DNA from 4 places in the Bifidobacterium intestinale genome. Region 1 is predicted to be linked to each of the others. Evidence: riboswitches for the same ligand, from Rfam matches in the RefSeq annotation. Region 1 holds a riboswitch; each other region holds the start of a gene.
The links. Region 1 has a riboswitch for thiamine pyrophosphate ahead of NBH13_RS00320 (ECF transporter S component). Riboswitches for the same ligand answer to the same signal wherever they lie in the genome.

Region 1 (7,584 bases):
GCAACGTGAACATGCGCATACCAGCCAAACCGCCATATACGAATCGCGACGGCAAATGCAAAATCTGCACCAAGCCATCGGCCAGATCGGTCGGGTCAAGGCCAAGCGCGAGAATCACGCCGGGAACGGCAATGGCTGCCACACGTAGGAACGTAGCCAACGCCAAATACAACGATCCCTGCGAAATCACAATGACATTGCCAAGATTGACCAGCACGGCACCGGAGGTTTTGCCATACAATGCCACGGAAATGAAACTTCCCGAAGCTGCGATCCATACCGGCCAGGTTTTACGAAGCACCGTCCATGGAGCGACGCCTCCAATCCAGAGCAGCAACATCTCCAACACGAACGCCACCGATGCGGAAACCACGTCCAACGTCACGAACATGGGAATGCACAATATCAGCGCGCCGATGAAACGACTGACCGGATTGATCTTCGCGACAAACCATGACGGAGACGCCGGCCTGGCGTCATCATGACGTTCCTTATGCGGCACCACGCTGATGGTTTCCAACTGTTCCATCTCACTCCCCCTCGCTTACGAGAATGCGACGCGCTCCCAACGCTTCGATCAACGGTTCGTCATGAGTGACCATGATGACGGAACAGCCCTCATCGCGTACGCCCGCTATCAACCTGACCATTTCCGTCCATGTGGTGAAATCCTGACCGAAAGTCGGCTCATCCATCACCAACACCTTCGGCGCCGCGGCAAGCATGGACGCCACGGAAAGACGACGCTTCTCACCGCCGGATAACGTGAATGGATTGGCTGGGGCGAACCGTTTGAGGTTCAACCGTTCCAGCATCATATCGGCGATGGCGTAGGCCTCGTCATCGGTTTTTCCCATGGATTTAGGGCCGACCGCCACTTCGTCGCGCACACTGGATGCAACGAACTGGTGTTCCGGCTCTTGGAACACCATGCCGATTCGCCCAAGAAGATCCCTGCTTTTCCACGTGAAGACGTTGTTCTCCCTATGTGCGGGAACCATGCTTTCATCCATACTTACCCGCCCGGAAATCGGTTTGAGCAAGCCAGCCAAAGTCAAAGCAAGCGTGGATTTTCCCACACCGTTTTTGCCGGTCAGGGCAGTAATCTCGCCGGCATGGAACGCGAGGTTCACATGCTCGCCAAGCGCGAATTCACGTCCGAAGCTGAGATCCTCGGTTCGCAGAACAACCTTTCCCGATGACTGCTTGGATTCGGGAATATGGCTTTCAATGGTGCGCCCCGGAACCCAGGCACCGCCTTTTGCCAACACCGTCGCCATGCTGCCGAACACTTCCTCAGGAGTGCCATCGGCGATGACTCCGCTGACATGCGAATCGGCTTCCGGCTTGCCAAGCACAATGACGCGATCCACCAAATCAAGCCATACGTCAATGTGATGCTCCACCACCACCAAGGTTTCATGGGTTCGGTCAAGCACATCACGTACCGCATCATGCACCTCCTTGACGCCTTCCGGATCAAGGTTGGCGGTCGGCTCGTCAAACAACAGCAATCCGGGGTGCATGGCGAGCACGCCAGCCAAAGCCAGACGTTGACGCTGCCCGCCAGAAAGCCTGCGCGTGGAGCGATCAAGTTTCATATAGCCAAGTCCAACAATGTCGAGTGAGGAACGGACCCTGCTCCAAATCTCATCTTTTGGCAGATTCAGATTTTCACAGCCAAAAGCGGTATCGTCTCCCACACGTTCCAGAATCGTCTGTGCATCGGGATCCTGCAATACCAATCCTGATCGCCCACGCGAATGGCGGGCATCCGTTCCGTCGATCAGCAGCTCACCTTCGAGTTCACCTTCATCATCACCGCCGAGCACGCCGGCAAGACCGGCCATCAACGTCGATTTTCCGGCACCGGAAGCACCCAACAGCAACACACGCTCCCCCGGCTGTATGGTGAAGTCCACATGCCTTAACGCAAAATCCTTACGTGAAGCATGTCGCCATCCCCAATCGCGTGCGACCACCCCGGCTGCGGAAAACGATTTTTCTGCATCAGTACCCATGAATCGTTCTTTCATTCCTTTTGCATTTGGCGTTCGTAAGGCGAACACGCATCAAAGAAGTCCCGTATCCACCCACCGTGAATGCGATACGGGACTTCACAAACGAATCGTCAGACCAGAGTCTGCGCACGACCGGATTCGAAACGGTCAAGCACGCCTGTTTTGGCGATGGCCTGCTGCAGCAGATACATCAGGACTCCAGCCACCAAAGCGCCGGAAATAACGGAAGTGACGCAGTTGACGGCAATACGCAAGCCTGCCCAGGCGGGGTTTACGGTCCAGTTGTAGAGGAAGCATCCCAAACCGGCGAGGGTGCCGGAAATGGTGGCCGACAGCAAATCCCAACGCTTGTACGCGAAAATCGCAAAGCCGATTTCGGCAGTAAGACCTTGGCAGATGCCAATGATCAGGGAACCGCCGATGCCCCAGGGATTGCCCATGGCGAGTTCTATAGCGGCAGCAAGGGTTTCGGCGAACAGCGCAGCACCAGGCTTTCGCACAATAAGGGCGGCCAGAGGTCCTGCAAATAGCCAGATGCCGTTCAGTAGGCCTTCGAAGCCAGGCGTCACCGCTTCGAACAGCGTGATCGGAGCCGCGCAGATAACATCCCAGCCCCAGAAAATCACACCAGCTGCAACCGCGACGATGGCGGCCACAACGATATCAACGACTCGCCATTTGTTGTTGTGCTTCTTCACCGCGGAAGATTCATTTACGGTCATGAATGTGCCTTTCTTTATGTCAAGGCACGGGAAAAGAGAGACGTCCGTGCGCCGGCATTACCCGGTATACGTTCATACGGTCGAAGCGTTTGCTTCCTCTCAGCCATACGGCCCCCGTGTCTGCGCTTGATACTACACAAGGCACAAGATTTCCACAAGGGCTGTTTCATTTTCGCTTCGTTTCCGGCATAGAACACGCTCGGATTTTTGCAATGGCCTGTCTTCACGGGTTTCCCTCCCGTACTGAATGCAGCACGGAAACACGGTTCCATAGAGTTTTACAGAGGTCTGCACATCAATGATTCAGCTAGGTTCCTGAATGTCTCGCCAATACCGTCGGCACGTAACGAGCCATCCTCATTCAGCACGGCCGGGCGTCCGTCCTCACCAGTCTCCCGCAATTCCGGTTCCAGTGGAAGCTGAGCGAGCAAAGGAACGTCATAGCCGAGGCTTTCGGTCAGCTGTTCCGATACGCGCGTACCACCGCCTTCGCCGAAAATCCGCAGACGTTCACCCTTATGCTCGTAATAGCTCATGTTCTCTACGACGCCGCGCACTTTCATCGGCACCTGCAGCGCCACCAAGCCGGAGCGTACTGCGATGTCGGATGCGGACGGCTGCGGCGTGGTGATCACCACCAGTTCCGCATTCGGCAGGGCCTGGGCCACGGAAATCGCCATATCGCCGGTGCCCGGAGCCAAGTCAAGCAGAAGCACGTCGGGCTCGCCCCACCACACATCCGAAAGGAATTGTTCGAGCGAACGCTGCAGTCGCGGCCCTCTCCAAAGGATCGCACGATCGGCGCCCGCGAACATGCCGATGGAAATCAGTTTCACCCCCCAAGCGGTGACGGGCATGAGCATACCATTCAGATTGGTGGGTTGCGCATGCACGCCGAACAGTCGCGGCAGCGAGAACCCGTAGATGTCGGCGTCAATGGCGGCCGTATCATAACCGAGCGCCGCGAAAGTGGCGGCAAGATTCGCGGTGACGGACGATTTGCCGACACCGCCTTTGCCGGATGCTATGGCGAAAATACGGGTTTTGATGCCCGGCTTATTAAAGGGGTTCTGCTTGCGATCGGCTTTGAGACCTGCAACGAGTTGGGTGAGCTTGTCTTGGCTCATGGATCCGACTTCGATACGCGGCAGCAGCGTCGCATCCGGGTAGGATGCCACCGCTCCGTTGATTTGGTTGGTGATGGTCTGCGATAATGGGCAGCCTTCCACCGTCAGCTCGACTTCCACACGGACTTCGTAAGTGTTCGTTTTGCCTTCCACCGGTATCGCATCGATGGCTGCGATCATGCCCAGATCGGTCACGGACCGCCCCAGCTCGGGATCGATCACTTTGCTGAGTCGCTCATAGATGCGCGCTTCAATGGTACGCTCGTCGGTCATGGTTCCTCCTTTAGCCGCGTACCAGACTAGCGTCTGGAGGCGCGGCATGCCAGAGCCTTCTTGCGATTACGTTGCCAGCTTGACGTTCCGACGTCACACCGTTCCGTTTTCCAGCAGTATTTTGAACTGGTCCTCGTTTAACATGGGAACGCCTAATTCCTCTGCCTTGGCGGCCTTGGCGCCGGCGTTTTCGCCAACGACCACCCAATCGGTTTTCTTGCTGACGGATCCTGAGGCTCTTCCACCGCGAGAGATAATCGCTTCTTTGGCGGAGTCACGCGAGAAATCAATCAACGAACCGGTGACGACCACTGTCTTGCCTTCAAGTGTCTGTGGTAGTTCACTGATTTCAGCTTGCTCCACGCCAACTCCAGCAGCCTTCCATGCTTCCAACACCGTGCCGCGCCAATCGCCTGGTTCCTTGGCCGATGTGAACCACGTGACCACCGATTCCGCAATCTCCGGACCGATGCCGTCTATCTGAGACAGTTCGTCCACACTGGCGCGTTCGATGGCGTCAAGCGATCCGAACGTATTGGCGATAACACGTGCCGTGGGCGGTCCGAGGCGCCGGATCGACAGGGCTACAAGCACACGCCATAAGTCGGCGTGGCGTGCCTTGTCCATTTCGTCAAGCATTTTCCTTGTGTTTTCCGCAGGGCGTATATATACCGGCTGCACGCTGGATGCTCCGGAACGCGATACTTTGGTTTCCTCTCGGATCACCATGGCATCCTCAGGCACGTCATATCCGGGATATTCCGCGGATTCATCGACTTCGTCCTTACGCTTTCTCGCCGCTGTCGGAGTCGTCCAAAACGCCGGGACCTGATGCCATAGGCCTGATCCGCCGATACGTTTGCGCGTTTTTTTCGGCTTACCATTCTTGCCGACGGTTTCGTGGATTTCGATGATTGGCGCTTCTCGCCATACGCGAACATCCTGCAGGTCGGAGGCTGTCAGCGAGAACAGGCCGGCCTCACTGGACAACACCGGCGTTTGCCGGGCCGGCAGTTCCAGCCCTTCCACCGGCTCGTACGGTTCGGGCTCCTGCCCCGGTGCCACCACGATTTCGGTGATGTTCGGCGCGTAGGTCGCCACCGAATCGGGGCGATCCTCTTCCGGATTCGTCAACGCGATGGCCGATTGGTCACCCAGATGTTCGATATCGAACGCCTTTCTGGATGCCAGGTTGATGATGCGTTCGGTTAACTGTGCCGGGCAGGATTCCACGTTAGGACAGCGGATGTCCTTGTCCCCCTCTTTGGCTGGAGCGAGTTGTGCCCCACAGCTCGGGCAATGCGAAGGCATCACGAAACGGCGCAGCTGGTCTTCGCACCCTTCCCTACGCTCCAACACTGGACCTACAAGTTCGGGAATCACATCGCCTGCCTTGCGCACCACAACGGTGTCGCCGATAAGCACGCCTTTACGTTCCACCTCGAACGGATTATGCAAAGTGGTTCTCGACACCGTTGAACCCGCAACATATACGGGCTTCAGAATGGCCACCGGCGTCACGCGGCCGGTACGCCCCACTTGCACGGTGATGTCGAGCAACTCCGTATTGACTTCCTCCGGCGGATACTTGTAGGCGATGGCCCAACGTGGCGCACGCGAGGTCGCACCCAGCGACCGCTGCAACCCCAGATCGTCCACTTTCACGACGATGCCGTCGAGCGCATGCTCGATGTCACCGCGATGCTCACCGTAATAGTCGATCATGTCGAGGATTTGGCTGAATGTGGTGACTTCACGATTGTGCGGAGAGACCGGTATACCCCACTTCTTGTATAGCTCGTACGCCTCGGATTGGTTGTTGACGATATCGTGGCCGTCGCCTCGTTTGACGCCCCATTGGAGCGTGCCGATACCGTGCGCGTAGAAACTAAGCCTTCTGGTGGAGGTGATGCGCGGGTCCTTCTGACGCAGGCTTCCTGCGGCCGCGTTGCGCGGATTGGCGAAAGGCGCGCGTCCCGCATCCTCGCTTTCCCTGTTGAGCGTGTTGAAATCATCCCATCGCATGAAAACCTCGCCGCGAATCTCCACGAATTCAGGAATATCCTCCTCTGGCCCGGCAAGATTCTGTGGAATGGTGGAGATGGTGCGCACATTGAGTGTGATATCTTCGCCAGTCACACCGTCGCCTCTGGTCAGGCCCTGTTCAAGCACGCCATTACGGTAAATGAGATTGAGCGCAAGTCCGTCAATCTTCACTTCGCAGGTCATTGGCAGGGGCTTCGTATCCGACCAATCAAGACCTCGGATGACACTGTCATACCATTCGCGCAATTCCTCAAGCGAAAAGACATCGTCAAGACTCATCATGCGTGACGGATGACGCACTGATGCGAAATCGTTGGAGAAGGTGCCCCCAACACGATGCGTCGGCGATTGCGTGGAGTCAAGGGATGGAAACTGCGCTTCCAAAGCCTGTAAGCAGCGCATTCTCGCATCGTAGGCCGCATCAGACGAGACCGGCGCATCATCGATATAGTATGCGATCTGATCGGATTCCACCCATGCTGCCACTCGCGCCCACAATCGTGCCGCGGCCTCGGCGCTCATCGATGAAACGTCGATCCTGTCCAGTCGCATGGCATCCGCATCTGTCGGCTGCAATGCGGCGATCCACTGTTCGCTTCCCGGTGCATATGAGGCGGCTCCCTCGTCTGCCGACACGGGCGTCGACGTGCCCATGGCGCCGCCATCCGTTTCGGGAGCGTCAAAATCCCATGCGAGCTGTTCGGAATCGTCATGCCTTGTCATTGTCACTACCTTGTCAACATTTTTCGATGTGCTTTCAGTGCTGTCGGTCGGCGACGCTTCGAACAGTATCGCACAAATGTTCGACTAACGTGCCGTCGACGCTGAATTGTTCGCCCCGGATGGTGCCGGTCAGTTGTTCAACGACCTCAGGAACTGCATCTGCACCACATCGGCACCGTCGCGCTCCTCGTCATCCATCCTTGAAGCGGCAACCGAAAGCGTACGTGCCGGCACGAACATGCCCTCGTCCACGCAGACTCGCGCGGCCTTGCGTACCAAGGATGCAACCTGTGTGTTGGGCCATACCGGCAGTCCAGCCTGCGTAAGCACATGCATGGCTTCCGACACATTGGTAGGCACCGGAATGCACTGCGACTGCGCACGTCCGATCAATTCCTGAAGCTCACCCTCCAACATGGCGATACGCGCCGGTGCGATCTCCTCGCTCATGATATATGCGGCGGCCGCGATGTCGAAGTGATCGCACATCCATTCCGCGTAGGCAAGCCTATAGTAGGCGAACGATGCGTCCTCACGGTCAAGTGCGACATGCAACGCGTTGAGACATGCGGCTCTGGCTGGATCCCAATCCTCGGAGCGTGCCAACTGCACCGCCAGTTTGAGGTGCGAGAGCGGATAGGCCGGCGCGTATCGCACCATCGCATTGAGATG
Region 2 (7,584 bases), 200 kb from region 1:
TTCGGTGTATGGCACTTCCAGATCGTAGGAGCCGAATTCGTTTTCGAAATGTACCGGCGTGGTTTTGCGGATATGCGCTTTGTCGCGCTGTTTGGAATCGCGTGCGGCAATGTCGACGCGCTGCTGCTTGGCGAGCTTGGATGCGGCCTTGGCTTCCTTCGCATTGGTGAACTTCTTTTCACCGGATGCGCCGTCGGCTGCGTTGCTAGGGCTGATTTCCGCTGTGTTCTGGGCTTTCATGCGCGGTGCGTATCCGTGCTTCGTGTCGCCACGTACGGCTTTCCAACGCGTTACCATATCGCGGGTTGTGGCTTCCGGATCATCGGCTCCTGCAATCGCGGACACCACGAACCAGCCTGCCGCCTTTGAACGCGCCAGCATTTCCATATCATCTGCGGTCACGCCACCGCCTACCACTACCGGAAAACCACTGGCTGAACAAATGGTGTTGATCTGCTCTTTGTCAAGCGTGCGACCGGAACCGTCATTGCCGCCTACGGACGCTTCCGGCTTGGTGACGGAAACATGCAGCGGCGCCGCACCGATATAGTCGATGCAGCCATTGGGCAATTCGTTGATGAGTCTGACCAGGCTTTCTGTCTCCGCCGACAATCCCACGATGGCGTCTTCGCCGAGCAGCGTGCGGGCTTCACGCGGTTCCATATCGGTCTGTCCGATGTGCACGCCGTCAACCTTGATGCCTTTGCTGCGGGCCTGCCAGACCACATCCACGCGGTCGTCGATCACGAATGCCACGGAATCTGACTTGTTGTTGTCTTCGATGATTTGCGCGATATCACGCGCCATGTCGGTAAGGTCCTTCGCGTCGGCGTCTTTGGCGCGCAGTTGGATAAAGCTTGCGCCCCCGCGCAATGCGTCATCGATGACGTCGGTGATCGGTCGACCTTTGCAATCCTGTGGGCCTACCACAAAATAGGCGCTCAGGTCGAAGCTGTCTCGCATCGACGCATACGGATAATTGTTCATGATTCCCCCTTGATTATGCTGTTTTGGGTTGGGAAAATTTGATTCCGTCAGTAAATGGATACGCTGACATGCCTCGTATTCTTGGATACACGGGATAGAAAGCGAAATTACGCTTGATGATTTCGCGATGCAGGTTGTTTTGCCGACGCGTCTGTTGCGTTGACTTTTACGGATGCCGATTGACGCTGGAAATGCGTGTGCACGATGACGCTCATTCTTCGCTCCCTACGATGGTGTTAACCAACAGGTTCAAAGGGTCAGGCATTCGCCTATCTCAGCTCCGTTGAGGAGCCCCCCTGCTTTAGGTGTTGGCTACGAACCTACGCCCTGCACTGGACGTAGCCTTTCGCCGAAGCCCATAGGTGAGTCAGACCCGTCGTCACTTTCGCATGCATCGTCTTCATCCGTATCACGCCCCACCGCGCATCTCATGGCAAAACTCTCCTTGCAGGCTAAGCTATACCTCAGTTCAATGCATTGCGTATGAAAGAGGTTGACTACATGTTGGAGACGGAACGGCTGACATTGAGGGCTTGGACTGAAACAGATGCGGAAAGCTTGTACGTCTATGCGAAAGATCCGGATATCGGACCTATCGCGGGCTGGCCCGCACACCGATCGAAAGAAGAAAGTCTCAATACGATTCGTCATGTGCTCAATGGCAAGGAATGCTGCGCGATTTGCGAGCGCGGCAGCAATAACCCCATTGGCTCGATTGAGTTAAAGCTTAATGGTCATACGGGTATGACGGATCGTGATGATGAGTGTGAGTTGGGTTACTGGTTGGGCAAGCCTTTCTGGGGGAGGGGTTATATGCCGGAGGCAGCTAGGGAGATTATCCGTCATGGTTTTGTTGATCTTGGTATGAGTGCGATTTGGTGCGGTTATTATGATGGCAATCTGAAGTCGAAGCGGGTGCAGGAAAAGGTTGGTTTTGTCTATCATCACACGTGCGATGAGGTGTCGGTGCCTCTTATGCATGAGGTGCGTGTCGAGCATGTGAATATCCTTACCAAATCACGTTGGCAAATTTTGGCTGCCCGCTGATCGTGTCGGAAGCCAAGGCTGCAACAGGTTAACTGGCGATGTTTTGATGTGGTGATTGGGAGTTCAATGGCACTTACGGTCACACCGCCGAACATGCGAAATATTTCGCTAGCCGCAGACGATGATTGTGCAGAGGATTGCGAAAGGCATGCGGAATCACGGCATGAGTTGCGTTGAGTTCGTATATAATCGCAACGAGTGTGAATGACTGCAAGGAGGCTGCCATGACTGTGCCGCAACGAGTGCTTGACACTATGAATTCCGGATTGATCTATGCCTGCGATGACGAAGAGATGATCAAAGCGCAGCAGGAACAGATGGAACTACTGTACGACTTTAACGCGACCCGCCCCAGTCAAATGACGCAACGTATCGAAATTGCACGCCAACTGCTTGGCGAATTCGGCGAGGACGCCTATATCGAACCGCCGTTGCATGCCAATTGGGGATGCAACACGTATTTTGGTGCATATGCTTACGCCAATTTCAACCTCACGTTGGTTGATGATGGTGAAGTGCATATCGGCGAACATACCATGATCGGCCCGAACTGCACTATCGTTACCACCGGCCATCCGATTCGTCCTGACCTGCGCGAGAAGATCACACAGTATTCTCTGCCGGTCACCATCGGCCGCAATGTGTGGTTGGGTGCCAACGTTACCGTACTTCCTGGCGTCACTATTGGCGATAATTCGGTGATTGGTGCATGTTCGCTGGTTACCAAAGACATTCCCGCCAACGTGGTCGCATTCGGCCAGCCGTGCAAGGTGTATCGCGAAATCGGCGAACATGATGACGTCTACTATTGGCGTGACCGCATGATTAACCCGCCCTACGATCAGCGGCATTCGGTTGCATAGACATCATCGTCCTCCTTCATGAACTTATGATTCGTCAACCGTGGTAAACGCGCGGGCGTGAATATGTATGTCCGGAGCATATATTTAGATAATTGTCTAAATAAGAAAATATCTAAATATTCAGTATCGTAAAGGAGGAATGCATGGCAGGAGAGGGGTTCAAAGCGCTCTCCGATCCCACGCGACGGCGCATTTTGGAATTGCTGCGCGAACGTGACATGACGGCCGGTGAGCTCGCGGAACAATTCAACATGAGCAAACCATCGATCAGCCACCATCTGACCACGCTGAAAACCGCGGAACTGGTAACCGACGAACGGCACGGGCAAAACATCATCTACAGTCTCAACACCACGGTGATGCAGGATCTGATCGGATGGTTCATGGGGTTCATGGACGGCAATGAAAACAATAAGCAAACGGACGGTCAATAAAGGAGAATCTTATGTGCGGGAACAATCTGGATGATTCCAAAAAAGCTTTCGATAACAACATCAACAATGCTGAAAGCGTGAATAAGAATGATTCGAGGGAGAAGATCGCTCCAATCAGCCGCAACGTGTGCATTGCACTTGTTGTGCTGTGCTTGGTCAATGTTGCCGCACATCTTGCTTGCTACAGTCGACTTCCCGAAAACGTGCCGATTCATTGGGGTGCCGACGGTTCGGTCAATGGCTACGGTCCGAGAGCCATAACGTTGATTCTTGATATATTGCCGTTACTGTGCTTGGGACTTTTCCTCATCATCCCGAAGATGGATCCCAAGGGAGAAAGCTACATGAAGGCCAGCGGACTGTATCGTGGATTCGTCATCGCGTTCACGCTCATCATGTGCGGCATCACATGGTTCACCGAAGCCACCGCATTCGGCGTGATCCCAGCTACCGGTGGTCCTGTTGGGCTTATCGTTTGCGTGGTGCTGGGAGCGTTGTTCGTCGGCGTGGGAAATTACCTTCCGCGCATGCGCCAGAATTACACCTTCGGCGTCAGAACGCCTTGGGCTTTGGCTGATGAAACCAATTGGAAACGCACGCAGCGTGTAGGTGGCATCTCTTTCATGGTGTTGGGAGTGTTATTGGTCGTAGCGGGCGTCGTCAGCTCTGTCGTGCCTGTGAGCGACGTGCTCATGGCCGCAATTATTGCGACGATAGCGGTTGGCGCAGCGCTCGTTCCTTCTGCGTACAGCTATCTGCTGTTCCGCCGTAGCCGGAATTCGCAGTAACGCCAAAGCAATACTGAGACGCTCTTCGGAACTCCTCCGGGGTGCGTCCCCGAGCTTTTCCCGACGCCGTCTGATGTTCCAGTGCGCGATGTACGCGTCGGACTCGCCGCCGTAATGCTTCCTGCAACCGTCACACATAATGAAACCGCACCTTCGGTCATCGAATCTGAATTTCTTCAGTCCAACAATCGGGGTGCGGTTCACATGTGTGCGGCCCGGCCTTTTTGCTAATTCAGGTGTTCGTTTTGAAACAGTCAGAAATTCATGCCCAAGGATTTCAGATCACGACGCGCCTGATCGGCATCGACGAACTGGAATGCATGCATGCCCACAGCCTGCGCTCCAGTGACATTCTTCGCGGTGTCGTCGAAGAACACGCTGGATTCCGGCTTAAGATTGAAACGGTTCAGCGCCAGTTCGTAGATGTCGGCATTCGGCTTGTGCATCTTTTCCACGCCAGACACGATCGTGCCCTGCAGCAGCTCGCCCAGCTGGGGGAAACGCTCGAAGGCGAAATGGAACGTCTCATGCGACCAATTCGTCAACCCCCACACTCCGTAGCCTGCAGCCTTTAAATCACGCAGCAGCTGTTCCATATTCGGAATCATGCGGGGGAGCGCATCGTCGTAGCGTTCGATGTAATCGCGGAAGATCTCGGCGATCTCCTCACCCTGCTCGCGTACCACGTCGGGATAAATGTCTTCGAAATCTTCGCCATGGTCCATGCGATCCTCATAATCGTAAAAACCGCACGGATCATTATCCGCGCAAATACGGTCCACAACTACCTGAGGGTACCTGCCTTCAAGGCATGCGCGCGTCTGCCAGTCAATGAGCACGCCGCAAAAATCAAAGACCACATCGGTGACGTTGGCACTGGGGGAGGTCATGAAAATCCTTCCTGCAAAAATATGGATCGGCAACGTCAGTGTAGCGCAAAGTCACCGACGTTGGGGCTGGTGTTCAGTAAATTTGTTACACAATTAAAGTAATTGTAAAAATGCAGGCTGAATACCACGGATAATATCGCTGGCGATGATCGGATGGCCGATTTCTCCGAAATGCTGTTTTTTGGAATGACCATAGATTTGCGGACGATGCCATCCACGCTGTTCGGATTGCGATGCGATCGCTCCCGCAAGACCATGCACGTAGGCGCCGGCAGCCACGACTTCGGGAACCAATGCCGGATCCTCGGCAAGCATGTCGTCCTGCTGTGCGAGCAGGGCTCCCAACATGCCGGCGAGCACGTCACCCGATCCTGCGGTAGACATCCATGCCGGTGCGCGACCGGAAAGAATCACACGCTCATTGCTTTTGCCATCCGTGCCTACCACCATGGTCACCGCGCCCTTCAGCAATACGGTCGCGCCGGTCAGCTCATGGAGTTTACGGGCGCAGGCAAGCGGCTGTGCCCGTACCTTGTCGACACCGACTTCGTTTTCGTCCAGCCGGGTCAGCATGCGGGCCAGCTCTCCGACGTGCGGGGTGACGACCACCTGAGCCGGCACCTTGTTCGGTAGCAGGTCCAATGCTCCGGCATCCACCACGATTGGCGGCATATCCAATGCGTTTGCATGCTTGGCGTCGTCACCGTCTTCGGAGTCGACTTCTTGAGGCAACGCATAGTGCTTCAGCAGCGCGGCTATGGTTTCGCGCTGGATGTCGGCATCGGCGGCTTCGTCATCACCTGTGGGAACGCCGGAGCCAACCACCCATGATTGTACGCGTCCCTTGCCGATCACAGCTTCAGGCAACGAGGAAAGAACCATATCTTGCGTGCGCTGTGGGCCAAGATAACGTACCATGCCCGTATTGGTGCGCGCCGCGGCAGTGGAAGACAACACGGCCGCACCTGGGTAACGTGCGGAACCTGTCACCAATCCGACTACTCCACGTGAATATTTGCCGTCCGAAAGCTGCGGCAGACGGATTGAATCCGTTACGAAATCACCGTCCGTCATTTCGGTTGCGGGAACGCAATCATCAATATCGAAACCGAAATCGACCAAGGTGAGCCGTCCGCATGCGTATGAGGCGGGCGGCACCATCGCGCACGGCTTCATCGCACCGAACGTTACTGTCGCATCGGCTGGGATATATGGTCCCGGCAGCGAACCGTCATTCACACCAACGCCGGACGGCGTGTCGATCGCCACAACAAGCGGTAGGTCGGAGGAGGGTTCATTGTTCGGCAGGGCGGGCTTGTCGGGAAGTTCGCCGTCGAATCCCAAGGAGGATGCGATGGTGCCTGCGATGCCACGCAATGCGCCGCTTACGCCGATGCCGGCCATCGCGTCGATGATTACATGGGATCCTTGGGCGTATTCGACGGCGGCCTGCAGTCGTTCTCCGGCTTCGCCCGCGGAAAAACCCGTGGCGCATCCGGGTATTTCCGCGGCTGGGTCGAGTGCGAGAACGCGGCCTCCGGCGTGCACAAACGCGCTGAGAGCCTCCTCGTGCAGGGAGCGACCCACGGCGATCGCAGTGACGTGCGCGCCTTCGTTTGCCAATTCCGCGCCGGCATACAGGCCGTCTCCGCCATTGTCTCCCGCGCCTACCAGCAGGGTCACGCGAGCATCCTCGACGGCGAGATCCTCGTCGTCGAGCAGTGTCATGGTCACGTGGGCCGCCGCCGAAGCGGCCATGCGCATCAGAGGCACGCCGTCGTCAAGCAGCGGACGTTCCAGCTCGCGCACGGTATCGGAGTCGTAAGCGCTGTACAGTAGTGTCTGCAAACGGTCGGCGTCATCGGCGATGTCCATAACGTTCCCTTCCTCGTCGTTTATGAGCAACAATCCCTACTGTAGTCGTAATATTGGGAGTCAAGGGTTTTTCGGCGTGGAATGGAGGCTGATATGGCATATATCGAAATGCAGCACAGTTACAAGCGTTACCAAATGGGTTCCACCACCATTACCGCGAATGACGATGTGAACTTCGGCATTGAGAAAGGCGAATTGGCCATTATTCTGGGCGCTTCGGGCGCAGGCAAGTCGACGGTGCTGAACATTCTAGGCGGCATGGACACAAATTCCGAGGGCAGAGTGGTCATCGACGGGCGTGACATTTCCAACTACTCTCCGAAACAGTTGACGGCTTACCGCAGAACGGACATCGGCTTCGTGTTCCAGTTCTACAATCTCGTGGCGAATTTGACCGCGAAGGAAAACGTCGAACTTGCTTCGCAGATTGTTTCCGACGCGCAGGATGCCGTCAAAGTGTTGGAAGATGTTGGTCTTGGCGATCGTGTCGACAATTTTCCCGCGCAGCTTTCCGGCGGCGAACAGCAGCGCGTGGCCATCGCCCGTGCCGTTGCGAAGAATCCGAAGATTCTGCTGTGCGACGAGCCGACTGGCGCGTTGGATTACAACACCGGCAAGCAGGTGCTGCAGATCCTGCAGGATATGAGCCGTAAGAAAGGCGCAACCGTGGTGATCGTGACCCATAATTCAGCAATCGCGC
Region 3 (7,584 bases), 230 kb from region 1:
ACGTCCCTCATAATCGGGATCCGTCCACAATGCCACAGCCTTACCGATAACATCCACAATGCGTTCGACGGAATATGCCGACAGTGCCTGCAGCCGATTACGACGTACCGTCCCGCACAAATCACGGATTATCTCCGCAGTGAGCACCGGATATCGTAACGTGACCTCACCATGATCGGTGATGATGTCGCGCGTTTCGAAATCCTGAAACACGAAACCGCGCGGCGCATGGAAAACATCGATGACGCTCATGCGTTCGCCGCCATCACCTCATCGACGGCGATGGAGCAGCCACGTGCCTCCGCACCCTTCGCACGACCATTGAGTTCGTAACCGGAAGCGGTGCGCACGCCAAGATCCTCCGTCAAAATCGCCAGGCAGGAATTCCAATTCGCCAAATCGTAATGCGCGATCACACCCTGCTTGCCGTCGGGAACAGGCATGAGGGTCGCCGGATCGAGAAACACGGAACGAACCCACGACGGCGTGGCCTTCAAATAATTCGACGAGCCATCCGTATAGTACGACAGCAGATTCTGATCGTAAATCTGTGAACTCAACTCCGTCATACCATACATGTTCACACAGTGCGTGCGCGCGACGCCGAACACTTCAGAGAACCTCGCATACAGGTCATCGACCGTCATATCGGTTTTTGTGCTCTTGAATCCACCGGTATCGAACACACGCGAATCCTTCGCCAACGCATAGGTCTTGCCCTGCTTGGCAAGATAGTCAAGCAGATACAGGTATGCGGACGAGGCACCCATCAGCATCACCGGCTCGCCATCGGCCACCGCCTGATTGAGGAATCTCTCCACGCCCGCGAAGTCCAAGCCATCCTCATGGAAGAAGAAGCCGCTGCCCTCGCTACCGCACCGCTCCACCGCACGCGTCAGATAACGGGCCAACGAACCATTATGATTCATCTCCCAAGCGGGGGAGAGCACTGCGATGCGTATACGCTCGCGGTCCGGCATGATGAAATGACGGAACGGGCCGATCATCGAAGCGTCCCACACCTCAAGATCAGGATGATAGTTGCGTCCACGCTGGCCAGGATGCGTGGTGCCGCTGGTCATAAACACGGCCTCGCACTCCGTCTCGGGAACCGAAGTGAGCGTCAGCATCTTGAACCCATCCACCGGCATCGGTGGAATATCCATCCAGCTGGACAACGTCTGCGGAGTCACCCTGCGAGACATGCAATACGCGTGATACTGCATGTTATGAGCGTACTGAAAAGCGAAAATCTGTCGTGCGAGTGCGTCGAACGCCTCATCCGGCGCGGTTTCGCATCCGTATTTTTCGATGAACTCAAGCACATCTGCCTTGACCTGCTGCGCTTCAGTGTTTAGCGACATCGATGTCATGATGCAATGTTCCTTTCCTATGTTGAATTTCGGTAACGGTTGGCCATGAATCAAGCTTGTGCCTGATCCCCGTTGTTGCCCACGCCTGTTTTGCGACGATTGATTAGATTCGGCAAATCGATCAGCAACGCTTTGAGAATCACCACGCAGAACGCGCCGACCAGAATCGAATTAGAGAAGAACACGTGAGCGCCGCCCTCAAGACCGCTCAATGCGTTCGGCAACGCGATACCCAACAGCAGTGACAAGCCGATGACTACTTGGGATCGGTCGTCCGGCTCTGCCTTGCGCAGTGTATTGAAGCCCGTACTGATCAGGCTCGCTGCAGCCGGAAGGAAAATGCCGCCGATTACAGGGGAGGGAATCAGCGACAACATCGCGCCGGCTTTCGGCACGAAACCAAGTGCCACAAACACCACACCGGCGATGATCACCGGCACGCGTGTGTGGGACTTGCCCTCATCCGTAACCTTCAGTAAAGCGACATTCTGTGGATATGCGGTAGTGGTGAAGCCACCGATCAGCGAAGAAATAGCGGAACCAGCCGCTTCGCCGGACAAACCATAACGAACCTGGCGATCCTCAAGCTTGACGCCTTGAATCTCGCTGGCCGCCTGATACACGCCAAGCGCTTCCATAATCGCAACCATATATGCGATGAAGAACGGTACAAAAACCGCAGCATCAAAATCAAAACCGCCATATGGCATGATCTGAGGAAGACCGAACCAAGGCTTGGACGCAACCCCGGAAAAATCCGCCATGCCAAACACTATGGAGAGCGAAGTGCCGACAACCAGCGCAATCAAATAGGAAAGCGCCCTGACCATGCCTTTGCCGAACTGGGAAAGCACCACCACCAACACGCAAGTCACCACAGACACGGCCAGCGTCTTCGGATCAGCGAACTCGTCATCGCCGGGAGCGCCGCCAAGAAACTCACTCAATGTGAAACTCGACAGCGAAACGCCCACCAGAAAAATAATCACGCCGGAAACCATCGGCGCAAATAGAAAACGCATCTTCTCAATCACACGAGTCAGACACAACACCAGAAAAATCAGCGAACTAACAAAAATCGACGTGCCAGCCGCAGCCAACGAACCGGCGGTACCAGCGGCAATCATCAACGCGTCAAACGCGGCAGACGGACCTTGCACAATCGGCAGACGCACCAATTTCGTGGCCTGAATCAACGTGACCAAACCGGACACGATGAAAATGGCGTTCACCATATTCGAAGACAAGGCCAACGGCAACCCAATGGCACCGGCCACAAATACCGGATCAAGCCACACATTAGACACCAACACATGCTGCAAGCCCAGCAAAACGTTCTTTGGAGTGAGCTTCTTCGAATCGGATCCGCTCTGAACGGACGGTTGCGACATGGCAGACATGCCAATTCCCTCTCTTCCTTACGGGGGCGACCAGTCTATGATCGCCGACACAGGGGAACGCATGTGCGCACTGTTCGTGACATTCCTACGCAGGCATTACCCTGATCAGGTATGAGGGTCCGGGCAAAGCCCGTCTCAGCCACATATCGACTCCCCCTGTGCTATTCGGACAGGCAACCAGCATAACGGCATGCGTCGATACTTGGATGAGTTGGCATGAGAGCCCAGTGCGTTGTGAATTCTCCACATTTCCTCAAGAAAATGTACCTTGACTTTTCTGGGTATTCGTTATATGGACACGGAAATATCCACGACACAAAGGCGCGCTATTCTAAACCGCGCATTAAAGAACCGCAAGACTTTTCTTGCCCAAAAACATTGAAGGTGGTTTCGGTGACTTTCCACACCCCGTTAGATCTCACGATCCATGATTCCCAAGGTATGTACGATCCCGGCGCCGAGCATGACGCCTGCGGCGTGGGTATGGTCACCACCCTCAACAAGCGCCCCGAACGCAAAATCGTCGACGACGCCATTGAAGTGCTCGTCAACCTCAACCACCGTGGCGCGGTCGGCGCCGAAGAAAACACCGGCGACGGCGCGGGCATCCTCATGAGCATGCCCGACGAATTCATGCGCGCCACCGCAGGCGTCGAACTACCCGAAGAAGGCCACTACGCCGCCGGCATCGCGTTCCTCGACCGAGACATCGCCACCTCCGGCCAACAAGAACAGGCCATCGCCAAAATCGTGCGCGAAGAAGGCCTCGAAGTACTCGCATGGCGCGTCGTACCCACCAACCCGGACGGACTCGGACTGCAGGCGCTCGCCAGCATGCCCGCGTTCAAGACGCTGGTCGTGGCCGACCCCGAAGGGCAGCTCGCCGGCATCGAACTGGACCGCAAGACGTTCCGCATCCGCAAGCGTGTGGAACACGAGGTGGGCATCTACTTCGCGTCCCTTTCCGCACGCACCATCACCTACAAGGGCATGCTCACCACCATGCAGCTCAAACCCTTCTTCCTGGACCTTTCCGATGAGCGCATGAAGGCGAAGATCGCCATCGTGCACTCCCGTTTCTCCACCAACACGTTCCCGAGCTGGCCGCTCGCACAGCCGTTCCGCCAGCTGGCTCACAACGGCGAGATCAACACCATCCAGGGTAACCGTAACTGGCTGTCCGCGCGAGAAGGCCGCCTGAGCTCCGAACTGCTTGGCGAATTCAAGCCGTTGCTGCCAATCGCGACCCCGGGCTACTCCGACTCCGGCACGTTCGACGAATGCCTCGAACTGCTGCACCTGTCCGGACGTTCCATGCCGCATGCCATCTCCATGATGTTGCCGCCGGCATGGGAGAAGAACGACCAGCTCGATCCCGACGTTAGGGCGTTCTACGAATACAACAACACACTGATCGAACCGTGGGACGGCCCCGCGCACATCATCTTCACCGACGGCACTCAGGTCGGCGCGTTGCTCGACCGCAACGGCTTCCGCCCCGGCCGCTGGCAGCTCACCGACGACGGTTACATCGTGCTCGCCTCCGAAACCGGCGTGCTTCCGGAGAACGCCGAGGAGCACATCGTGTCCAAGGGCCGCTTGGAGCCGGGCAAGATGTTCCTCGTCGACACCGATGAAGGCCGCATCATCCCCGACGAAGAAATCAAGAAGAACCTCGCTGCCCAGCATCCGTACCGCCAGTGGGTCGAAGGCAACACCGTCGAGATGAGCCAGCTGCCCAAGCGCGAGCACGTCAACCACTCCGGTCAGTCCGTGCAGCGCCGTCAGCGCGCCTTCGGCTACACCGAAGAGGACCTGAAGCTGCTGCTCGCCCCGATGGCCAACACCGGTAAGGAACCGCTCGGATCCATGGGCAACGACGCGCCTATGGCCGCGCTCTCTTCCCGCAGCCGCATGCTGTTCGACTACTTCACCCAGAAGTTCGCGCAGGTTACCAACCCGCCGCTCGACTGGGAACGCGAAAAGATCGTGACCTGCCTCGAATCCGCCATCGGTCCCGAGCCGAACCTGCTGGCCGATTCCGAACTGCACGCCAAGAAGATCCTCATTCCGTTGCCGGTGCTCAACTCCGACGAAATGGCGCAGCTCAAGCGCCTCGACCGCGCCAAGATCCTCGGCGGCTACTACAAGCCGTTCGTCGTCAAGGGTCTTTATCAGGTCGCAGGCGGCGGTAAGGCACTGAAGGAACGTCTTGAGGAAATCTTCCAGGAAGTCGATGAGGCCATCGCAAACGGGTCCAACTTCCTTGTGCTCTCCGACCGTGAATCCAACTACACGTGGGGACCGATTCCATCACTGCTGCTCACTTCCGCGGTGCAGCACCACCTGCTGCGCAGACACACGCGTACCCAGATCTCCATGGTCGTGGAGGCCGGCGATGTGCGCGAAATCCACCATGTCGCTCTGCTGATCGCCTACGGCGCGGCAGCAGTCAACCCGTATCTGGCGTTCGAATCCGTCGAAGACCTGTCCCGCAATGGGTATCTCAACGTCGATGCCGAAACCGCAGTGAAGAACCTGACCAACGCGCTGTCCACCGGCGTGCTCAAGATCATGGCCAAGATGGGCGTCTCCACCATCATGAGCTACCGTGGCGCGCAGTTGTTCGAAGCCATCGGCCTGAACAAGGACGTCATCGACAAATACTTCACCGGCACCACCTCCCGCGTCGGCGGCGTCGGACTCGACGAACTGGCCGAAGAGGTTGCCATTCGTCACCGTGTGGCCTACCCGTCGCAGTGGACCGCCCGTCCGCACCGCAACCTGCGCACCGGCGGCGAGTACAAGTGGCGCCGCACCGGCGAGGATCACCTCAATGATCCTGAGGCCATCTTCCTGCTGCAGCAGTCCACCCAGCGCGGTGATTACGACATGTTCAAGAAGTATTCGGCGCACATCAACGACACCTCCAACCGTCTGATGACGCTGCGCGGACTGATGAAGTTCAAGTCCGACCGCAAGCCGATCGACATCAGCGAGGTCGAGCCGGCCAGCGAGATCGTCAAGCGTTTCTCCACCGGCGCCATGAGCTACGGATCCATCTCCCAGGAAGCGCATGAGACCCTCGCTATCGCGATGAACACCATCGGTGCACGTTCTAACTCCGGCGAAGGTGGCGAATCCGAGGATCGCATCAACGATCCGCTGCGCTACAGCAAGATCAAGCAGATCGCATCGGCGCGCTTCGGCGTGACCAGCGATTACCTCGTGCACGCCACTGATTTGCAGATCAAGCTCGCCCAAGGCGCCAAGCCGGGTGAGGGTGGCCACCTTCCGGGAGCCAAGGTCCCGCCGTGGATCGCCAAGGTGCGTCACGCGACCCCGGGCGTAGAGCTCATCTCCCCGCCGCCGCACCACGACATCTATTCCATCGAGGATCTGAAGCAGCTGATCAACGATGCGAAGATGGCGAATCCGAAGGCTCGCGTGCACGTCAAGCTCGTCTCCGAATTCGGCGTCGGCACCATCGCCGCCGGCGTGGCCAAGTGCCATGCCGACGTGGTGCTGATCTCCGGCTACGACGGCGGCACCGGCGCGGCTCCGCTCAACGCCATCAAGCACGCCGGCACCCCATGGGAGATCGGCCTGTCCGAAACCCAGCAGACGCTCGTGCTCAACGGCCTGCGTTCGCGCATCACCGTGCAGTGCGACGGCGAGCTCAAGACCGGACGCGACGTGGTGATCGCAGCCCTGCTTGGCGCCGAGGAATTCGGCTTCGCCACCGCCGCATTGATCGTCGAAGGCTGCGTCATGATGCGCGCCTGCCAGAAGAACACCTGCCCGCAGGGCATCGCCACCCAGGATCCCGAACTGCGCGCACGCTTCAAGGGCAAGCCGGAGCACGTTATCAACTTCTTCATGTTCATTGCCGAAGAAGTGCGCGAACTGCTCGCACAGCTTGGCTTCCGCACCTTGGAGGAGGCTGTCGGCCATGTCGAATGCCTCGATCAGAACGAAGCGATCAAGCGTTGGAAGTCCGACGGCATCGATTTGAGCAACGTGCTGATGCAGCCGGGACCGGTTCCGGGAACCATCCTGCATCAGACCATCGAGCAGAACCACGAGCTCGACAAGGCGCTCGACAACAAGCTCATCGAGCTTGCGCAGCCAGCCCTTGAGAAGAAGGAGCCGGTGCGCATCGAGATGCCAATCCGCAACGTGTACCGTACGCTTGGCACCATGGTCGGCTACGAGATCACCAAGCGCTACGGCGAGGAAGGTCTGCCGGACGACACCATCGACATGACCTTCCACGGTGCGGGCGGCCAGTCCATCGGCGCGTTCATCCCACGCGGCGAAACCATCCGCATATACGGCGAAGTCAACGACTACGCAGGCAAGGGCTTGTCCGGAGGCCGCATGGTCGTGCGTCCGGAAGCGGGCATCACCTTTGATCCGCATGAGAACGTGATTGCAGGCAATGTCACCGGTTTCGGCGCCACCTCTGGCCAGATGTTCGTGGCGGGACGCGCCGGCGAACGCTTTGGCGTACGCAACGGCGGCGCCACCTTCGTGGTGGAAGGCGTCGGTGACCACGGATGCGAATACATGACTGGCGGCACCGTCGTGATTCTCGGTCCCACGGGACGTAACCTCGGCGCAGGCTTCTCCGGCGGTCACGTGTACGTGCTCGATCTCGACATGAAGCAGGTCAACCCGGCAGCCGCCACCAACGGCGCACTGCTGTTCGAACCGCTCGACAGTGAGTCGGACGAAATCGTGCACGGCCTGGTCAAGCAGCACGCGGAAGAGACCGGCTCCGCATTCGCGGCCGGACTGCTCGCCGACTG
Region 4 (7,584 bases), on a different contig from region 1:
TGTTTTCACGCAAGCCCTTCATTTCGGCAACTGGAGCGGTGTGCAGGTCGCCGTCGGCACCCAGCGTGATCTCACGTGGAAGGGTCATGTTGCCGCACCAGCCGTCATCCTGCATCGGAATCGGCTCAACGAACGGGCTCATCCAGCCGTATACGATTTGGCGTTCGCCGTCGTTGAACGACTGTGGAGCGTAATAGTTGTGGCCGCAATCCCACAAGCGGAACTCGGTTTCCGGCTGGAACGCCTCACCCGGAGTCCATGTGCCGATCATGTAGCCGGCATTGGAAACGTTGCGGTTCATGAAGCCGGAAGCCTTGGTGCCCATGGCGGAGAAGCCGATAACCCACTTCTCGTTGCCTTCGGTGTCCTTGATCGGGAAGAAGTCCGGGCATTCAAGCATGAAGACGTTCGGATCCGGGTGCTCGAACAGTACGCGTTCGTAGGTCCAACGAACCATGTCGTCGGAGGAGAACAGCCACATCTGGCCGCGCTTTTCAGCGGAGGAAACACCGAAGGTCATGTACCACTTGTCGCCGGTCTTCCACACCTTCGGATCACGATAGTGGTGATCGACCTTGTCGAGCGGGCAGTCAATGATCATGCCCCGTTTGGTGGCGCTGGTCAGCTCGTCGTTATCCGGCTCGGCGATCATCTGCACCTGCCAGTCGCCACCAGTGTTGTCGACGCCGTTGGCCCAACGGTGGCCGGTGTAGTAGAACTTGAGTTCGCCGTCGTCCCCGATCACTGCAGAACCGGAGAATACGCCGTCCTTCTCCTCTTCGAGGGTCGGGGCGAACATGATCGGCTCACGCTTCCAGTTGAGCATGTCGGTGGATGAGACGTGGCCCCAGTGCATCGGACCCCACTGGGTGCCGTACGGGTGCAGCTGGTAGAACACGTGCCAGCGTCCCTTATAGAAGCACAGGCCGTTCGGATCGTTGATCCAACCGCCGTTGGATGCGATGTGGAACTTCGGGTACCAGCGGTTGTTGCGTTCGGCGGCCATGGCTGCAACGCCTGCTTCCGCCTGTGCCAGGGCTTCGCTGTGGTTCTTGATTTCGTGAAGGACGGGTGCGTCCGGGGTGAAGCCAGTCATCGTTGAATAGCCTTTCTTGTGATTGTTGAATTGCTGCTTATTGAGTTTTGAGTAAAAGTTGTAAGAATGCTGCCCGAAGCGGAAAAAGGGGAAACGCTTCGAGCAGCACGATTCAGTTATGTTCTTGGACGGACTTGCGATTGCGTTCAGGCGTTCGCTTCTGCAGCGGCCTGGGCCTTGAGCTGCTTGTCGGTGTAGAACGGATCACCGCCGACTTCCTGGTCGTCCTTCTTGATCACGAAGAAGCCGTAGATCAGGGCTGCCAGCACGATGCCGGAGATGGTGAAGAAGGTCGGGCGATCGCCCATGGCGTCATGCAGGGCGCCCATCGGGGTGGAGAAGATCACCTGGCCGATCTGGGAAGCGATCTGGAAGCCCACCATGTACAGGGTAGCCGACAGCTTGGTGTCGAAGTGCAGGGTGAAGTAGCGGAATGCCGGCAGGCAGAACAGCGGAACCTCGATGGAGTGGAACAACTTGACGATGGAGACGCTGACCGGATCGTGGAACACGCCGCACAGGCCGATGCGCAGGAACATCACGGTTGCACCGAGCAGCAGGGAGTTGCGCACGCCGATCTTCTTCATGATGATCGGAACAACACCCATCATGGCGGACTCGAGGAACACCTGGAAGGAGTTCAGGGTGCCGTAGGTGGCGTTGCCGATTTCAGTGGTGGAGAAGAGGGAAGCGTAGTAGTTCGGGAACATCTGCTGATCGAACACGGTGTAGAAGGTGTTGGTGAACAGCATGAAAACGATGAGCACCCACAGGGTCGGCATCTTCAGAACGGAAATCATTTCCTTGAAGGACGGGTTGGTCGGAGCCGCGTTCGGATCAGCTTCCTTCTTGAGCTCTTCCTTCTGCTCGGCCGGAACCCAGAAAGCGTAGATGCACAGCATGCCGAGGCCGCAGATGGAGCCGACCCAGAAGTTCAGCAGCGGGTTGATATTGAACAGGAAGCCTGCACACAGCGCCACGATGGCGTAGCCGAATGAGCCCCAAGCTCGGGACTGGCCGTATTCGAAGCCAAACTTACGGGAGTAGCGTTCGGTGAGTGCCTCGAACAGGGAGCAGCCGGCCATGAAACCTGCGGACAGCACGATGGAGCCGATGAGCACGCCGATGAAACGGGTGGTGCCGCCGGCTGTCAGCATCGGGGCATACACGAACTGCACGAACGGACCGACGAGCGCTGCGATGGCGGAGACGAAGATCACGAGCTTACGCTTGATGCCCAGCTGATCCTGGATGGCGCCGTAAGCGAACATGATGACCAGGGTTGCCAGGGAGTTGATGGAGTAAATCTGGCCCTGCTCGGCGGAGGTCATGCCCAGACCGTGGGTCGGGTCGGTAAGCCAGCGGGAGAAGAAGGACCACCAGATGCCCCACGAGCAGAAGAACATGAAGATGCCGAAGGAGCTCTGCAGGTAGGAAGGATTCTTCCACGCAGATCGAGTGTTGTTTGTCATGTTGTTGTTGTTTCTCTATTTCTCTTTGTTTATGCCGCTGCCGTGCAGCATCTCGGTTGTGTGCCGATACTGTGTTGTGCCGTCATCCGCCCGGCTGCCATGCCAAGTGGATGAACATGGTTAAATAATAATACATCAAACGATTGACGTCAATCGATTGACGTCAATAATTCCAACGTTTTTCAGAAGCCTTGAAATTAAGTCGAAACTGGGTGTAAAAAAGAAGGCCTTTCGGCGTGTCGTAACAGACATGTCGAAAGACCTTCTTGCATGATCTCAAATCAAGGAAATCAGCTTCGGACTGAACCCTTTTCTATCAGCGCGCAATGAATTTTCGCGGGGATCGGCGAATCCAACGGTGGTAGGGTAGCGGTGGTGCTCGGCCAGAATGAGCAGTCGACGGGCTTGCGTTCGATCAGCGAAATCAGCTTGCAGGCGGCCCAATAACCCATCTCATAGTGGGGCAGCTCCACTGTAGTCAACTGCGGTTCCAGCGTTTCGGCAAACACGCGGTGGTTGTCGACGCCAACGATGGAAATATCCTTGCCGACAGTCAGTCCACGGCGTGCCGCGCATTCGTACACATACCACGCGCGCGCATCGTTGAAGCAGAAGAAACCGTCGGGATTGCGTTCGTCGAACAGCTTGTCGACGGCACGCAACGCCGGGCCATTATTGAGTACATTGCATACCAACGAAGGATCGTAGGTAAAACCGGAATCCTGCAACGCTGCCTGATATCCGGCAAAACGACCATCCTGCGCAATCATGTTTTCCGAACATCCGATATAGGCGATCCTCTCGCAATCGGCTTGAATCAGCCGTTTTGTGGCATCGTAGGCGATTTGGAATTCGTCTGGCTCGATGCTGGGGATCTGGTTGTCGGCATCGGTGGCATCCACCATCACCACCGGATAATCGTCGAGGGATGCGGGCACGGTTGCAATGCGGTTCGACATCTTCGAATAGAAGAAACCATCCACGCCATACCGTTTCAATGTGGCGATTTCATTCTCTTCGCTTGCCTTGCCATCGGTGCTGACCGTGATGATCATATACCCGTAGGTGCTTGCCGCATCCTGCGCACCCAGAATGATGCCGCCTGCATACGGGGTGGTGGCGACTTCCTCGCTGATGAAGCCGAGAATTCGTGTGCGGCAAGTGCGTAGGCTGCGCGCCAGAGGATTGACCGTGTAGCCGAGTTCGTCAGCCTTCTCACGTATGAGTGCGGCCAACGGGGCTTTCACACGTCCCTCATCTCTGCCGTTAAGTACCAAGGAAACGGTGGAAATGGACACCCCTGCCGCTTCGGCAATTTCCTTCATCGTAGTCATGATCGCTACACTATACCTGAATCAATAAGAAAAGCGCGCCATTTCTTATAGATGACGCGCTTTTCGATTTTTTTTTTACGACGATATAACAGTCTATTGCCGGATTTATTCCGACAGGATTTCATCCACAAGCGCCTGCTTGGCGTGAATCTGACCTTCGAAACCCGGACGAATATCGAGACGGATCACCACGTCGGTGCGATAGCCTTGGCCAGCCAGCTTCAGGGTGGCGTCACGAATCACCTTGAGCACGTCGTCGATATCGCCTTCGATGTTGGTGAACATGGCGTTGGTTTCGCTCGGCAATCCGGATTGGCGGATCACGTCGACCGCCTGCGCCACGTACGTGGACTTTTCAGGGCTTGCTCCAGCGGGGGAAATGGCGACTGCGGCAAGCGTGTTGATATACGGCTTGCCTGTTTCCGGATTGATCGGCACTTCCTGCTTTTCCGCATTGCGATCAAGGGTCATGTTCGTTCCTTTCGTTGCGTTCCTATCGACTTGATATGGCTTGGATTGGATGGTGCGAATTTGGCTGTCAGCGCCATTTCCAAGCGTGATCCATCGGTCCGGATCCGTGACCGAGGTCAAGCTGTGCCTCCAGGGCTCCCGTCAGATACAGTTTTGCCCTGTCGACGGCTTCCGGCAATGTTTCGCCAAGCGCCAGATGCGACGCGATCGCCGAAGACAGCGTGCATCCGGTGCCATGCGTGTTCGGATTGTTGATACGACGCGCGCGGAACCAAGTGACTTTACCGTTCGGCTCAACGAGCACATCACTGGCATCCTGCGTACCATGACCGCCCTTGACGAGCACCGCGCAGCCGAAATGGCCGGCGAGCATATGGCCTGCAGTCACCATGTCGTTCTCGCTGGAGATGCTCTCGCCATTCTCGTAGTCGATCGCGTCGGCACCCTGTTCGACGGCCAGCTCGCACAGCGCCTGGGTTTCCGGCATATTCGGCGTGATGACGGTGGCCAGCGGGAACAGCTTGGAAGTCAGTGCCGCAATCGCGTCATCTTCGATAAGCTTCGCGCCGGACGTTGCCACCATTACCGGATCAAGCACAATATTCGTGGCACCATGCGCAATCAGACGGTCGGCGATCACGTTGATGAGCTCCACGCTCGACACCATGCCAATCTTCACGGCGACCGGCGGAATATCTTCAAATACTGCGTCGATTTGCGCGGCGAGCATTTCCGGAGGAGTGTTCGTGACCATAGTCACGCCTGTGGTGTTCTGCGCGGTCAGTGCAGCGATGGCGGTCATGCCGAACACGCCATTGGCGATCATGGTTTTCAAATCCGCCTGAATGCCGGCACCACCGGAGGAATCCGATCCCGCGATGCTCAATACCGGTGGCAATGTGCTGGTCATGAATGACTCCTTACTTGCTCTTGCTTACTTGTGATCTGAAGTTTTGAAATACTCCGCATACGCAATTGCCGAACCCTGCATAACATGCCGCATAGTGTGCAGGGTTCGGCAAAGTCTAGTCGACGATGATTTCGGAGGCGGCGACTTCCTCGGCTGTGACGTTCCAAAGCGCGTCAAGCAGCGCTACTTGGAAGGACCCCGGGCCTGAAGATTTCGCTTCGGCGATTTCGGAAGCCCTGTTGTACAGCAGTGAAGCGGAAATCGCAGCTACCAACGGTTCCGCTACGGCCAAGTATGTTGCGGTAACGCCGCCAAGTGAGCAGCCGGCGCCGGTGATCTTCGTCATCATCGCGCTGCCGCCTGGCAGACGGAACACATGCTCGCCGTTGGTCACCAGATCGACCGCTCCGGAAACGGCCACCGCACCAGCACCGGTGGGGGAGTGTTTGGCAAGATGACGAGCCACTCGTTTGGCTGCGTCAACAGCTGCATCGACCTCGTCCACAGCCTCCGCGCCTGCCGGACGCGTGCCGGGAACGGTGGAATCGTTTTGTGCAAGACCCCACATCGCATCGAGTGCGATGATCTCGCTCGCATTGCCGCGCACGATGGTCGGCGGATAGGTGCGGAACGATTCGAGAACGGCGGTACGGGTTTTTCCGATGCCCGCGGCGACCGGGTCAAGCACCCACGTCTTGCCGTTCTTGTGTAGTTTGTAGGCGATTTCCGGCAGCGCATCTTTGAAGAACGGCAGCAACGTGCCCACATTGATGTAGTTCGATCCTGCGATTTCCGCGGTGTCGATTACATCGTCCGGTAGAAAGCTCATGGCGGCAGTGCCTCCGGCGGCAAGCTGCGCGTTGGCCACAAGATTCATCGTGACGAAATTGGTGAACGACTGCGCCAAAGGCGTGGTCGTTCGTACGTTGTTGACTGCCTGTGCAATCTGTTCACGCAACGTTGCCGAAAACGAGTTATCGCTCATTGTCTGCTCCCTACGTTGGTCCTAACCAACAGGTTCAAAGGGTCAGGCATTCGCCTATCTCAGCTCCCACTTTCGTCGGAAGCCCCCCTGCATGTACATAACGTATCCAACCTATACAAAGGCCCTGACACTGTACTACTGACGTGGATGCCTTGCTCGAGGTGATTCACATCTGTGGTTATGATCCAGCTTAAACAGCAGATAATTACATAGTTATTGTTGTTTAGATTCTGCTAAACCATGGATATGTAAATATGTGTATGGGGTTTGTACGGAGGCTTCTCGCTTATATATGGCAGTCCTCTCCGAAGAAAAGCCATATCGGGGGTGTGAAAATGGCCGGTTTGACTATTTGACCTACCATATATAAGCGAGAAACCTCATGTCGAGATGTGGAATCTGCCATACGCAGGCGAGATACGACCCAATTGGGTGGCGTTCTGTCACCGCGTGAAGGTAGGCTTTGCGCTTGTAAAGACCCCAAACCGTTCAAACCAGAAGGTGCATTGTGGCTGTATCCAAACTCGATGAAGTCGTATCCCTCGCCAAGCGTCGTGGCTTTGTTTTCCCCGCCGGTGAAATCTACGGTGGAACCCGTTCCGCGTGGGATTACGGTCCGCTCGGCGTTGCGCTGAAAGACAATATCAAGCGCGAATGGTGGCGTTCCATGGTCGTCACCCGTGGCGACGTGGTGGGCGTTGACACGTCCATTATTCTTCCGCCGGCTGTGTGGGTGGCTTCCGGCCACGTGTCCGTGTTCAACGATCCGCTGATCGAATGCCTCAACTGCCACAAGCGCCACCGTGCGGATAAGCTTGAGGAATCCTATGCCGAAAAGCATGGCGACAAGCTGCCGGAAAACGGTCTCAAGGATATTGTGTGCCCGGATTGTGGCACCCGTGGCAACTGGACTGAACCGCGCGACTTCAACATGATGCTGCGCACCCACCTCGGACCGGTCGAAGACGAGAATTCGCTGCACTACCTGCGTCCGGAAACCGCGCAGGGCATTTTCGTGGACTTCAAGAACGTGATGACCTCTTCTCGTTCCAAGCCGCCGTTCGGCATCGCCAACATGGGCAAGTCCTTCCGTAATGAAATCACCCCGGGCAACTTCATCTTCCGTACCCGCGAGTTCGAACAGATGGAAATGGAATTCTTCGTGGCTCCGGGTACCGATGAGGAATGGCACCAGTACTGGATCGACGCACGCACCCAGTGGTACATCGATCTTGGCGTGAAACCGGAGAACCTGCGCCACTATGAGCATCCGAAGGAGAAGCTGGCCCACTATTCGAAGCGTACCGTCGACATTG

Region 2: linked by a shared signal. The riboswitch ahead of thiC (phosphomethylpyrimidine synthase ThiC) and the one ahead of NBH13_RS00320 (ECF transporter S component) in region 1 are both predicted to bind thiamine pyrophosphate.
Region 3: linked by a shared signal. The riboswitch ahead of NBH13_RS01350 (solute carrier family 23 protein) and the one ahead of NBH13_RS00320 (ECF transporter S component) in region 1 are both predicted to bind thiamine pyrophosphate.
Region 4: linked by a shared signal. The riboswitch ahead of thiM (hydroxyethylthiazole kinase) and the one ahead of NBH13_RS00320 (ECF transporter S component) in region 1 are both predicted to bind thiamine pyrophosphate.

What each region holds. Positions count from the first base shown of each region.
Region 1 covers NZ_JAMOKR010000001.1:88,562-96,145, reverse strand. The annotation lists gene NBH13_RS00330 (energy-coupling factor transporter transmembrane component T family protein) at 1-529, opposite strand, end outside; gene NBH13_RS00325 (ABC transporter ATP-binding protein) at 531-2,036, opposite strand; gene NBH13_RS00320 (ECF transporter S component) at 2,132-2,743, opposite strand; TPP riboswitch at 2,769-2,871, opposite strand; gene NBH13_RS00315 (Mrp/NBP35 family ATP-binding protein) at 3,022-4,143, opposite strand; gene ligA (NAD-dependent DNA ligase LigA) at 4,237-6,912, opposite strand; gene NBH13_RS00305 (tetratricopeptide repeat protein) at 7,042-7,584, opposite strand, start outside.
Region 2 covers NZ_JAMOKR010000001.1:288,383-295,966, reverse strand. The annotation lists gene thiC (phosphomethylpyrimidine synthase ThiC) at 1-990, opposite strand, end outside; TPP riboswitch at 1,193-1,295, opposite strand; gene NBH13_RS01250 (GNAT family N-acetyltransferase) at 1,471-2,034, shown strand; gene NBH13_RS01245 (sugar O-acetyltransferase) at 2,259-2,897, shown strand; gene NBH13_RS01240 (autorepressor SdpR family transcription factor) at 3,041-3,331, shown strand; gene NBH13_RS01235 (SdpI family protein) at 3,343-4,119, shown strand; gene NBH13_RS01230 (HAD family hydrolase) at 4,374-5,009, opposite strand; gene NBH13_RS01225 (bifunctional ADP-dependent NAD(P)H-hydrate dehydratase/NAD(P)H-hydrate epimerase) at 5,103-6,884, opposite strand; gene NBH13_RS01220 (ABC transporter ATP-binding protein) at 6,978-7,584, shown strand, end outside.
Region 3 covers NZ_JAMOKR010000001.1:318,617-326,200, reverse strand. The annotation lists gene NBH13_RS01360 (acyl-CoA reductase) at 1-252, opposite strand, end outside; gene NBH13_RS01355 (LuxE/PaaK family acyltransferase) at 249-1,364, opposite strand; gene NBH13_RS01350 (solute carrier family 23 protein) at 1,424-2,773, opposite strand; TPP riboswitch at 2,839-2,940, opposite strand; gene gltB (glutamate synthase large subunit) at 3,167-7,584, shown strand, end outside.
Region 4 covers NZ_JAMOKR010000004.1:170,131-177,714, reverse strand. The annotation lists gene NBH13_RS06695 (glycoside hydrolase family 32 protein) at 1-1,096, opposite strand, end outside; gene NBH13_RS06690 (MFS transporter) at 1,243-2,568, opposite strand; gene NBH13_RS06685 (LacI family DNA-binding transcriptional regulator) at 2,859-3,902, opposite strand; gene NBH13_RS06680 (thiamine-binding protein) at 4,008-4,373, opposite strand; gene thiD (bifunctional hydroxymethylpyrimidine kinase/phosphomethylpyrimidine kinase) at 4,441-5,283, opposite strand; gene thiM (hydroxyethylthiazole kinase) at 5,399-6,268, opposite strand; TPP riboswitch at 6,259-6,367, opposite strand; gene NBH13_RS06665 (glycine--tRNA ligase) at 6,777-7,584, shown strand, end outside.